3 regions of the Thermosinus thermophiluss DSM 23256 genome follow, and region 2 is predicted to be linked to each of the others. Evidence: riboswitches for the same ligand, from Rfam matches in the RefSeq annotation. Region 2 holds a riboswitch; each other region holds the start of a gene.
The links. Region 2 has a riboswitch for thiamine pyrophosphate ahead of cytX (putative hydroxymethylpyrimidine transporter CytX). Riboswitches for the same ligand answer to the same signal wherever they lie in the genome.
Positions count from the first base shown of each region.

Region 1: it holds a riboswitch for thiamine pyrophosphate, as region 2 does, so the genes downstream of both, thiC (phosphomethylpyrimidine synthase ThiC) here and cytX (putative hydroxymethylpyrimidine transporter CytX) in region 2, are expected to answer to the same signal.
Region 3: it holds a riboswitch for thiamine pyrophosphate, as region 2 does, so the genes downstream of both, thiS (sulfur carrier protein ThiS) here and cytX (putative hydroxymethylpyrimidine transporter CytX) in region 2, are expected to answer to the same signal.

Region 1 covers NZ_FNBU01000003.1:46,457-50,615, forward strand. The annotation lists gene BLQ99_RS02745 (OsmC family protein) at 67-477, opposite strand; gene BLQ99_RS02750 (DMT family transporter) at 546-1,442, opposite strand; TPP riboswitch at 1,704-1,803, shown strand; gene thiC (phosphomethylpyrimidine synthase ThiC) at 1,874-3,175, shown strand; gene BLQ99_RS02760 (YgaP family membrane protein) at 3,383-3,553, shown strand; gene BLQ99_RS02765 (sensor histidine kinase) at 3,966-4,159, opposite strand, start outside.
Region 2 covers NZ_FNBU01000012.1:56,922-61,080, reverse strand. The annotation lists gene BLQ99_RS08570 (L-lactate permease) at 1-268, shown strand, start outside; gene BLQ99_RS08565 (hypothetical protein) at 289-501, shown strand; gene BLQ99_RS08560 (NAD-dependent epimerase/dehydratase family protein) at 573-1,511, shown strand; gene BLQ99_RS08555 (HPP family protein) at 1,534-2,085, shown strand; TPP riboswitch at 2,145-2,256, shown strand; gene cytX (putative hydroxymethylpyrimidine transporter CytX) at 2,407-3,639, shown strand; gene BLQ99_RS08545 (MFS transporter) at 3,821-4,159, opposite strand, start outside.
Region 3 covers NZ_FNBU01000001.1:174,452-178,610, reverse strand. The annotation lists gene thiH (2-iminoacetate synthase ThiH) at 1-983, opposite strand, end outside; gene BLQ99_RS00880 (thiazole synthase) at 1,006-1,776, opposite strand; gene thiS (sulfur carrier protein ThiS) at 1,781-1,981, opposite strand; TPP riboswitch at 2,031-2,139, opposite strand; gene gnd (decarboxylating NADP(+)-dependent phosphogluconate dehydrogenase) at 2,377-3,795, shown strand; gene BLQ99_RS00865 (ABC transporter substrate-binding protein) at 4,084-4,159, shown strand, end outside.

The DNA.
Region 1 (4,159 bases), on a different contig from region 2:
ATTAATCGCTCTCTTTTTTAAAAAATTTTATCCGGCTGGGTCGTTTTTACTTTCCGAATGGTATTGTTAGCCAAGGTACTTGAATGTCACCGTTTTCTTCATGTCAGGGTGGAGGCTGTTGTATACCGGGCATTCCTTAGCCGCAAGCTCGATGATCTTTCGTTCTTTGGCACTGTAATTATTATGGGGCAGAATAATTTCGGTAATCAATTCGACTATCCGGCGGGGATCGGTTCCCATTACTTTCGTTGTATGCACCTCCGCGCCATCGATGTTAAAGCCGTGAGTTTGCGCGGCAATGCCAATGATGGTTAACACGCAGGCCCCATAAGCCGTAGCCAGAAGGTCAGTAGGCGAAAATGCTTCTCCCTTGCCATGATTATCGGTGGGGGCGTCGGTAATTAGTTTGCTCCCGGACTGGAGATGCACCGACTCGGTGCGTAGCCCGCCCAGATATTTCGTTTGTACGGTAGCCATAGTAAAACCCCTTTCGCTTAGTTGCGTTTTTAAATGTATAGTTCGCTCTTTGGCTATTTTTTCCTCCGTTAACCGGAGTTTTGGGTCGTGAGATAAACCCCGCTGATAATTAACATAGCGCCGGCAATTTGCTGCCAGGAAACCGCTTCATTTACCAACAGGACGGCCAAGATCGTCCCCGCTACCGGCACGATATTCATAAATATCGCTGCCCGATGGGGACCGAGAACCGATACCCCGTGATTCCACCAAAAGAAGGCTAAACAGCCGCTCCCCAGCACCATATATGCCATACTGACCCAGCCGAAGAAACTCAGGGCAATAGCGCCGTTAAAGCCTTCCATGCGCGCAATTGCAAATAGGATGAGCGCGCCAACTGCGCTTGCCCAGGCGGTTGCCGCCAGCGCCGACATGGTGCGCATTACCTTGCGGCCGATGACGGAGTAAACGGCCCAGCTTACCTGCGCCAGCGCCAGCATAATATCGCCAATGTTAAAGCTTAGCCCGGTCAACACGGCCAGGCTGCCGTTGGCGACTACGACAATAACCCCGAAAAAAGATATGGCTACCCCTGCCAACTGGCGGAAGGTTAAGCGTTCGTTTAGCAGGAGCGCCGCCAGACAGGCCGTAGTCACCGGGCCTACCGCATTTAGCAGGCTCATGTTGGTAGCCGTCGATAGTTTGACGCCGCTATAAATTAAAAAATTAAACAGGGCTATCCCGGTTATCCCCAGGGCAATGATGCCAGGCAGCTGTTCCCGCCGGGGGAGGCATTTTCTGCCTTCAATATAAAACGCCAGAAGAATCAAGATGACGCTGACCGCGGCGAAGCGTAAAAATGCGGTCGTAACCGGTGACAACTCGCCAACCGTATATTTGGCTGCTACTGCGTTACCTCCCCAGAGTATGGCCGTCAGCGTCAATAAAATATAGACTCCCCGCTCGGTATTGAAAAATTGTATCAAAACGGTTGGCACCTCCGTGATGAAATCTTACCGAAAATATTATAACTTACTCTAAATATTATAACTTACTCTCAACTCTTACACGATATGAAGGCGGAATTATTTATGTGCCCTGGCGGGACTTTGAGCGGGAGGGGCTCAGCACCTATATTTACGGCCCCGGTCATCCTTGGTACCTTCGGAAAAGCCTGGGGCAAAGAATTAAAATAGTGATACTTTACATTACTCCTAATCTGGAATACAATGTAAATAGGTGAATAGACAGAGAGCTAGGGGGGCCTGTTGGCTGAGAAGACGGCATGTCTGACCCTTGGAACCTGATGTGGTTAGCACCACCGTAGGGAAGCTTTCAGCGAACAATACGAAGCAAGCTTTTCTGCGCTTGCTTTTTCTTTTTACATTTTAGATTAACAAGGAAGGTTGGGATTGACGTGACTTACAGTACCCAAATGGATGCGGCGCGAAAAGGGATAATAACCGAACAGATGAAAATCGTCGCCGCCAAAGAGAAGATGGATCCAAACCGGCTGCGAGAACTGGTCGCCAGCGGGCAAGTGGTAATTCCCGCGAACAAAAATCACCGCAAGTTAGATCCTGAAGGCATTGGCGCAGGGCTCCGGACCAAAATCAACGTAAATTTGGGCGTTTCCAAAGATTGCTGCAATATTGAACTGGAACTGGAAAAAGCAAGGAAGGCAATCGAGTTAAAGGCTGAAGCCATCATGGACTTAAGTTGCTACGGCAAGACCCGGGAATTTCGGCGGAAGTTGGTTGAGATGTCACCGGCGATGATTGGCACCGTTCCGATGTATGATGCGGTGGGGCTGTTGGAAAAGGACCTCAAGGACATAACGGTGGATGAATTTTTTAAGGTCGTAGAGACCCATGCGGAAGACGGCGTCGATTTTATGACCATCCACTGCGGGATCAACCGGGCCACGGCGGAAAGGGTTAAACGGAATAAACGGCTGACAAATATTGTTTCCCGGGGCGGCTCGCTGCTTTTTGCCTGGATGGAACTGAACAATCAAGAGAATCCTTTCTATGAATATTATGACCGGCTGCTCGATATCTGCGTTAAGTACGATATTACGCTCAGTCTGGGGGATGCGTGCCGCCCCGGGTCGATTCACGACGCTACCGACGCTGCGCAGGTCGAAGAATTAATTGTCCTGGGTGAGTTAACCAAACGAGCCTGGGAGAAAAACGTCCAGGTAATGATCGAAGGACCAGGCCACATGCCCATCAATGAAATACCAGGTAACATGATGCTGCAGAAACGGCTGTGCCACGGCGCCCCGTTTTATGTCCTGGGCCCAATCGTTACCGATATCGCGCCGGGCTATGACCATATTACAAGCGCCATCGGCGGGGCGATTGCCGCGGCTCACGGCGCTGACTTTCTCTGTTATGTAACGCCGGCTGAGCATCTGCGCTTACCTGATCTTGATGACATGAAAGAAGGAATAATCGCGGCGAAGATTGCCGCTCACGCCGCCGATATTGCGAAAGGTATTCCTGGAGCGCGTGATTGGGACAACGCGATGAGTGAAGCCCGGGCGAATGTGGATTTCCCGCGCATGATCGAACTGGCGATTGATCCGGAAAAGGCCCGCCGCTACCGGGAATCATCCAAACCGGAACACGAGGATACTTGTACTATGTGCGGTAAAATGTGTCCGATGAAGAACATGAAAAAAATACTTAATGGCGAGGACTTGTGTATAAAATAAGAGGTCGGGAGATTTTTCTCCCGGCCTCTTGTTTACGAATTAGCCGTTTCTGCTTGACCGCGCCAAGCTGGACGAGCTATTCGAACGAATAGCCAAACCAGAACAACGGTGTAGGATGGTGGACCGCCTGGAAGAAGAATTGGCCGCATGGGCAAAATAGGATTAGAACCTAACCGAAATTTAGGCAGAAAGAAGGGGGAAAACGCTATGGGGCTCGATTTTCAAAAGAACCTGGGAGATACTGACCGGGCCGTCCGAATGGTTGTCGGGGGATTTTTGCTTGGGCTGGCTGCCAGCCAGACAATTGCCGGGCCTTGGGCAGTGGTTGCTGCCGTTTTCGGCGCGTCCCAGATCATCGAAGGCTATTATGGGTATTGACTTGTCTATGATTTATTGGGTTGGTCAACCCGGAAGGCGAAGGTTTGACGTGCCATTGTGTTTATTTTCTAATGCGGTCAGTAACTCGTGAACCGTTTCCCCGTCGTCGGGATAGGTAGCAATGACAGCTGAAATACTTTCCTCGTTTAGGATGGGCAGACGGCTTTTCAGTCTTTCCAGTATGACGTTTACTCCCTCCCCGCCGGTAAATGGCAGGAGGAGCAATAAATTACGCTGCTCGGTTAAAAAGACCGAGTCTATCTCGCGGAGCAACGACCTAATCGTGTCTTTGACGGTAAAAAGTTGTGGCGAATTGTCGATGGAACGCAATTTAGGCGGTAAGTATAACCCGAGCAGAGCGAGCTTTGTTTTCGCTCTGCTCGCCCGGTTAATCTCCAGGCGAATCGCATCTTCAATTGCCAGGGGAGGTCTTAAACCGCACCGTAAAAGTAGTGCCTTCGCCCGGAATGCTGTGGACGGTCACTGTCCCGCCGTGCGCTTCCACCAGGCTTTTTACGATTGCGAGGCCAATGCCGGAGCCGCCGCTTTGCCGGTCACGCGCTTCATCGCACCGATAAAATTGATCAAAAATGTGCGGAACATGTT
Region 2 (4,159 bases):
TAACGTAATGTTCGGTGCTTTGCAGGTAGAGACTGCCAAAGTGCTGGGCATCAGTACGGTGATTATGGCCGCCGTCCAGTCGGTGGGGGGATCGGTGGGCTGTTCCATTGCCCCGTCGAAAGTGCTTATCGGTACCGCTACGGTAGGGCTCGACGGACGGGAGAACGAGGTTATGTACCGGACCATCCCATACTGTGCGCTGGTAGCGCTGCTTGTTGGTATCAACGCCTGGCTGTTTGCTTACGTGTTCTTCAGGAACCTGCCATAGGCTGAAAGGAGGAAAGGGGTATGACAGCAAATCCGACATCTGGCAGTGGCTCTAAGCCTGTGCCTTGGGGTAAAAAATACCGTACGCCGCTGATGAACACCGCTTTTTGGTTGTTCTGGCTGGCTTTTCCGTTCGCATACTTCGGCGGTGTGCAAAAAAATGGTTTCTTCATTACCTTGTCGCTAGTCCTATTTTGTATTGCCTGTGTGATACCGTTAGTTACCAAGAAATAAAGCAATGGGGATCCGTATTGCCTACTCGCATACGGATCCCCTGAATTTACAGTTTTGGCAGGAGGGGCAATATGCGGCTTTTGTTGGTTGGTGGCGCAGGTGAAATCGGGCGACATCTGACCGAATATTATCTGCGGTCAGGACACGAAGTGCTGGTTTATGACCGTTCGGCCAATCCCCAAATGGCGGCGGGACGGGCAGGGCTTACTATTATTAAGGGCGACTTGGAAGATATAGAGCTTTTGCGGAGCGTCGTACCCGGCAGCGATTTCGTGGTGAATCTGGCCTGGAGCTTTGCTGACAATGCGGCTGCGCTTTTCCGCAGCGATCTCGGCGGACACATCAACCTCTTAGAAGTGGCCGCTTCCGCTCGGATTCAACGCTTCGTTTATGCCAGTACGGCGGCGGTGTACGGCAGTCCCCGGACGGAACCGGTAACGGAGGAACACCCGTGCCTGGTGCAACAGGCACGCAACCCCTTATATGCCCTTGCCAAATATGCTGCCGAGCAACTTTGTCATGTATATAACACCGAAAGAGGGCTGCCAATTACCATCCTGCGTTTTTGGTGGGCTTTCGGCGAGACTATCGGTGGTAAGCATCTGCGTAACATGGTACGCGCTGCGGTAAATAATGACATGATTCAGATTGTGAAAGGGGCCGGCGGCTGTTTTGTTACCATGGAAGATTTGGCGGCGGCTATTCTGCTGGCCGGGCAGAACACCGCTATCAGTGACGGGGTTTATAATATCGGCAGCCTGTTTCTTACATGGTCAGAGATCGTAGCAATGCTGGTGGAGGCTACCGGTTCACGTTCGCCGATAGTAGAGGTATTGGATCATGACTGGACAGGACCGGCTTTTCTGCGGGAACGGTGGCAGTTGAGTTGCACTAAAGCAAGTCGGGAGATCGCTTTTCAGCCCCGGCGCGACGGTGATGCCATGCGGGACGCGTTCCGTCAGGCACTTATTAGGTGTTGCCAGGAAGTAAAAGATGCGATTAAACCGTGATGAGCGGGGAAAGGGGTAGGAAGTGGACATTGGGGCTGGTTTAGATTATTGCTGCCGCTATATAAAAAATAAATGGCTAGGTAAGAGCAGTGCACCGTTGCCGGCGCCCGCCGAAGGACTGGTCATATTTTTTGGTGCCAGTCTAGGCATGGGCGTAGTCACTTATCTAGCCATGGAATGTAACGCGCCGGTTCTGGTGGCATCTTTTGGCGCCTCAGCGTGTCTGATATTCTGCGTGCCTGCAGCACCGTTCGCCCAACCCCGCAGCGTAATTGCCGGTCACATCATTGCGGCTGTGGTTGGGGTTATCATGCACATTATATTTGGCTCGACCTGGTATGCGGCAGCTTTTAGCGTGAGCGGGGCCATTGTCGCCATGCTTTATAGCAGGACCCTGCATCCGCCGGCGGCGGCTACCGCTCTCATCGCGGTGGTGACCGGTCAAAGCATTTTCTACCCGCTGTATCCGGTAGCGCTGGGGTCGACCATCCTAGTGCTTGCGGGGAAGGTTTTGAACCGTCTGATGTCGGGAATAATGGCGGCAATATTCCCCCCTAAAAAAATCGCGCGATAAATGGGGTGACGGCCAGCCAGCGGATTGGGTATGGGCGATTAAAGACAAGAGAAAAATATATGTTGTGCTAGGGGGGCCGGAAAGGCCGGCTGAGATATAGATCCGTTAAATCTATGACCCTATAACCTGATCTGGGTAATGCCAGCGTAGGGAAAGCTCCAGGATTTACGTTTTTCTTGCAGCGCATCCTTACGGGGGCGCTTTTTTGGTTGTTGCTACATGCTCATTTTGCTCAAGTCTCTTCCGAACAGGAGGAGTAATAGCCCCCGTTATATTGTTGTTACGACAAGATAAAGAAGAGGGAAAGTAGGTGTAATTATGATGAACGACAATAATACATTGCAGTTCAAGCATTTCCTGTTTCTATGGTTTGGCGCCGCCGTTTCGGTGGCCGAGATTCTTGCCGGCGGTCTTCTCGTTCCGCTGGGCTTCACTGCCGGGATTGCAGCCATCATACTGGGGCATTTTATCGGTACCACGTTGCTAGTGATGGGAGGTATCATCGGCACACGGGAACGCATCCCTGCTATCGAGTCGACCCGCATTTCCTTCGGAGCGTACGGAACAACTCTCTTTTCCGTATTGAACGTTCTACAACTGATAGGTTGGACAGCCATTATGATCATTTCCGCTGCCAAATCGGCCAACGAAATTACGAAAATGCTCTGGCAGTTTGATTATTTCGCGCTATGGTGCATAATCATAGGCGGTCTTATTTTTCTGTGGATTGCCCTTGGTAGGGAGGGCGGCTGGAAAAAGGTCAACATGGCTGCGGTATTGCTGCTGTTTGGCCTGACGATTATGCTAAGCGCCATGGTATTCAAAGATATAAGCATTTTAACAAAGGTCCCGGCAGGCGGAATGCCGTTTAGTGAAGCGGTGGAACTGAGTGTTGTCATGCCGCTGTCCTGGTTGCCCCTCATTGCCGACTATACTCGCTTTGCCCAGCAGGCAAAAAACGCCGCATGGGGAAGCTGGCTGGGGTATTTCCTGGGAAGCTGCTGGATGTATACTATCGGCCTTGCCGCCGCCATCAGTACCGGTAAAGCCGATCCGACCGACATAATGCTGGCCGCCAACCTGGGGTTTGCGGCTCTGGGAATTATTGTCCTCTCGACCGTTACCACTACTTTTATGGACGCTTATTCGGCCGGGGTCAGTTTTACCAACCTCCGGCCCGGTCTTAACGAAAAACTCGTGGCGCTTGTAATAACGGTAGTCGGCACTCTGCTGGCGCTGGTAGCCGATATGGAACAATACGAAGTCTTCTTACTGGCCATCGGTTCGGTTTTCGCCCCGCTCTATGCCATTCTGCTCACTGACTATTTCATTCGCAAAAAGCGGAGTATTAACCCCCAATTGCTGGCCAACTGGGGAGCGCTGGCCGTTTGGGCTATAGGCGTCGCATTATACTATTGGTTCCTTAAACTTGACCTGGTATTTGGGGCGACCATCCCCGTAATGTTTGCTACCGGTCTGCTTTATCTGGTAACAGGGGGGTATATAGACAAATGGGTATATTGCAAGAAAACGCCCAAACCCTGCTGCGGATGAAGGCATAAAGGCCGTTGATCATCCTGGTAGATCTGTGCCCAATGTGATATGTAATTTGGGAAATCGGCGTCGATGACGCTGGTTTCTGCAGTATATTTCTATTGTTTATTTATGTTTACAGAGGTAAATATGCGCATTGACGTCTGAAGGTTTTAAAAGTACAGAGTGTGAGGCTTAGGGGCTAATCCTGCTGGTTTGTCATATTTCCGGGTGGCGAGTTCCGGGCCGGTGTTTTGCATTCGGTCAGTCGGCATAGAAGTAGCGTACCGGCCAGCATCACGGCGCTGCCGGCAATGATGGCCGCAGCCAGCGAACCGGTGGCATCACGCAGATAGCCGGAAACAATAGGAGCGACAATGGCGGCGCACATGATGGTAGAATTGAAAATACCCACGGCCGCTCCCATGCGGCCCGGATAACGGGTGCTAACGATATCACCTGTCCAGGCAACGGTGATGGGGGTAAAGGCCGAGTTGGTAAAAAGACCTAGCAGGAGCAGTGTAGCTATAATCCCCGGCTT
Region 3 (4,159 bases), on a different contig from region 2:
CGGCCGCCGACCGCCGTGCAGGAGCCGGCGGACATTTTGGTCACGCCCAGCCTTACCATCGCGTCCCGCAAGCGCCCATTCTCTCTGGTTGACAGGGTAATCCCGCTGCGCGGCATAAATAACCGGAAGGCCAAAACATACTGTACCAGATTCTGGTCGCTCACCATAACCGGGGGCGCAAAGCCGCCAAAGTGCGGCCGCATCCGGGGCGGCGAAATGCTTACTTCTACGTCGGGAAACCGGCGCTGCAGGTAATCGGCATGCAGGCCGGTGAAGAATGCTTCTTGCCGCCAGTCGTTAAGGCCGAGCAAAGCGCCGATGTTTACCGTCCGCAGCCCCGCCTGGCAGGCCCGCTCCGGCGCTTCCAGCCGAAACCGGTAATTGCGTTTTGGGCCGGCGGGGTGCATTTCGGCATAAACCTCTTCGTTGTACACTTCCTGGTAAATCGTCAGGCCGTCCACACCGGCGCCGATTAATTCGGCGTATTCTTCCTGGGTCAGCGGGTAGATTTCAATGCTGATGGAAGTAAAGTATTTTTTCAGTATGTTAACACAGTCTTTAATGTAGGAAACCGGTGAATGCTGCCGGGATTCGCCTGTAAGAATGAGAATATGTTTTAAGCCGGTAGCGGCAATAAGCTGGGCTTCCCGTTCAACTTCCGTCAAAGTGAGTTTTTTCCGCTCCAGTTTATTGTTCAGCCGGAAGCCGCAATAAACGCACTGGTTAACGCAATAGTTAGCCAAATACAAAGGCGTATAAAGAAGCATTGTCCGGCCGAAATGCTGAACGGTTAAGCGGTGAGCCTTTTGGGCCATTTCTTCTAAATAGGGCTCTGCCGGCGGTGACAGCAAGGCCAAAAAATCGAACGCGTTGAGCCGGTCTTGCCTCAGGATGTGCCGCACGTCACTAGCGGTAACTTGCGAAAAATAGGCCGCAAAGTCGAAGCTTCGATAGTCTTTAATAACGTCGTAAAAAGTGCCCATTTTACCGACCTCGTTTCATAGGTTATTCGCGGAGGAAGCCGGTCAAAGGCGACGAGGCGCTGGCATACTGCTGGACAGCGCCCGGGCCGGCCAAATAGGCGGTGCGTCCGGCGGCGACAGCCAGACCAAAAGCCTTCGCCATGGCTACCGGGTCGGCCGCGGTTGCAATAGCGGTATTCACCAAGACCGCCGCCGCGCCTATCTCCATTGCCTCGGCTGCTTCCGACGGCCGGCCGATGCCGGCGTCGACAATGATCGGCAAAGGTATTTCTTCGATTAAAATCCGGATCAACTCTTTTGTCTTTAACCCACGGTTGCTGCCGATCGGCGCCCCCAGCGGCATTACGGCCGCCGCCCCGGCTGCGGCCAGCCTTTTTGCCACAATTAAGTCAGGGCTCATATAGGGCAGTACGACAAAGCCTTCGGCCGCTAAAATTTCGGTTGCCTTAATTGTCTCGTAGTTATCAGGTAGTAAATAACGGTTATCGGATATTACTTCAATCTTGACCCAGTTGCCGCAGCCGGCGGCTCTTGCCAGGCGGGCAATCCGCACGGCTTCCTCGGCGGTTCTGGCGCCGGAAGTGTTGGGCATTAAAATGCAGTTCTGCGGAATATAGTTGATAATGTTCTCGTCGCGGCTGTCTGGGTCGACGCGCCTTAGCGCCACGGTCACCACTTGCGCTCCTGAAGCCGCGACGGCTTCGGGGATCAATTTGTTGGACGCGAACTTACCGGTGCCTAAAAAGAGGCGGCTGGTAAGTTCTTTGTCGCCAATTTTCAATACATCTGCCATTGGTTTAGCCTCCCCCTACAAAGGTGACGATTTCCAAGCGGTCATTTTCTTTTAATACGGTTGCTGGCCAGCGGTCTCTGGGGATAATGGCCAAATTAAGTTCGGTAATAATAGTTGCCGGATTTAGCGCCTTGCGGGCCACCAGCCCGGCCAGCGTCATGCCTTCCGGTAATTCGACCGGGTTGCCGTTTATCAGGACTTTCAAACCGTTTCCCCCCTTATTCTAAATATAAAAAGCGCACCCGGTTAGGTTAGGTGCGCTTAAAATACCTTCCTACGCGGGCATTACCCCGATCAGGTCAAGAGGTCTGGTGCTCGCTAGCCCACTCTCAGCCCATAACATGAGCTCCCTCGTTACACTATTCATTTTATTGCAGCTGCTGCCAATTAATTCCTGCTACCATTTTATACCTAAAACGGCGAATTGTCAAAACAAATTGAAAATCGGAAAGTGGACGAGTGGAAAGTGGAGAGGGGAAAGGGGACAGGGGACAGGGGGAGAGAACCGCGAACGTCTTATTTTTCTTTTCTGCAAAAGGGAAATACTAGCCATTAAGCGAATTTGTGAGCCGTGGAGAATTTTGCGCTGGAGGGTAATTAATGGAAAAACAGTATGATATTGGCCTTATCGGCTTGGCCGTTATGGGGGAAAATCTGGTCCTTAATATGGCTGGCAAAGGCTTTGCCGTAGCTGTGTATAACCGGACGGTCAGCAAAGTGGACGATTTTGTGGCCGGTCGCGGCAAAGGCCTCGCCATTGGCGGCGCCCATTCGGTGGCCGAGCTGGTCGCCATGCTCAAGCGCCCGCGGAAAGTCATGCTCATGGTCAAAGCCGGCAAGCCGGTGGATGATATGATCGGTGAACTGCTGCCTTATCTAGAGCCGGGCGATATTATCATTGACGGCGGCAACTCCTACTTTGAAGATACGCGGCGCCGCTGGCGCGAACTAGCCGTCAAGGGCATCCGCTTTATCGGCATGGGGGTATCCGGCGGCGAAGAAGGGGCGCTGAAAGGGCCCAGCCTGATGCCGGGCGGCGACCGGGACGCGTACCAGGAAGTAGCCCCGATCTTTACCCGCATCGCGGCCCAGGTGGCCGACGGGCCATGTTGTGCGTATGTCGGCCCTGACGGCGCCGGTCACTATGTCAAGATGGTGCACAACGGCATCGAATATGGCGATATGCAGCTTATCAGCGAGGCCTATTATATTATGAAGAACGCCCTCGGCCTGTCGGCCGACGAGCTGCACCGTGTTTTTGCCAAGTGGAACGAGGGTGACCTTGATTCCTACCTGATTGAAATTACCCGTGATATTTTCACAAAATATGACGATGCTACCGGCCTGCCGCTGGTGGAAGTCATTCTCGATAAGGCCGGGCAGAAGGGAACCGGTAAATGGACGTCACAGAGCGCCCTCGATCTCGGTGTACCCACCCCGACTATCACCGAGGCCGTTTTTGCTCGCTGCATGTCAGCGTATAAAGACGAGCGGGTGGCGGCCGCCAAGGTTCTTACCGGGCCGGACGGCCGTTATACCGGCGACCGGTACGAATTTATCCAGGCCATTCATGACGCGCTGTACGCCTCCAAAATCTGTTCCTATGCCCAGGGTTTTGCCCTTCTCAAGGCGGCCAGCGCCGAATATCAGTGGGATTTGGATTTTGGCGAAGTGGCCCTGTTATGGCGGGGCGGATGCATTATCCGGGCCCGGTTCCTGGACCGGATCAAGGAGGCGTACCAGCGCGACCCGCAGCTTCCCAATCTGCTCATCGATCCCTTTTTCCGGTCGGTTCTCGACAAAGCGCAGGCCAACTGGCGGCTGGTGGTCAAAACCTGCAAGGAGCTGGGCATCCCCACGCCGGCCTTCAGCGCCTCCCTCGACTACTATGACAGCTATCGCCGCGCCGTGCTGCCGGCCAACCTCATCCAAGCCCAGCGTGACTATTTCGGCGCCCACACTTATGAGCGCACCGACAGGCCCGGCGTTTTCCACACGGAATGGCTTGAAAGCAAATAGTTGCGCAGCACGCGCGGAAAGAATAGGCATGAGACCGTAAGGTTTTATGCCTATTTTTTGTGGGAAAGTGGCGTGTTATCCTAAATAAGTCAATTTTTTAAATAAGTCAAGCCTGCCCCCCAAGTGTAAAAAGTAACATATTTGCAGCCAAATTTTACGCTGACAGGCTGAAGGAAAATAATAGAATAACGCGAATAACCCATAACGGTACTCTATATCTTAAAAATTGGAGGTGTAGGTTAACTTAATTAAGTCTTTTAAATAATTAATACTAAGGAGGGGTTAACATTGAAACGGTTCCGTAACAAATGGCTGCTGCTGGCGCTGGTTCTGGTCTTTTTGGTGACGGCGGCCGGCTGCGGTG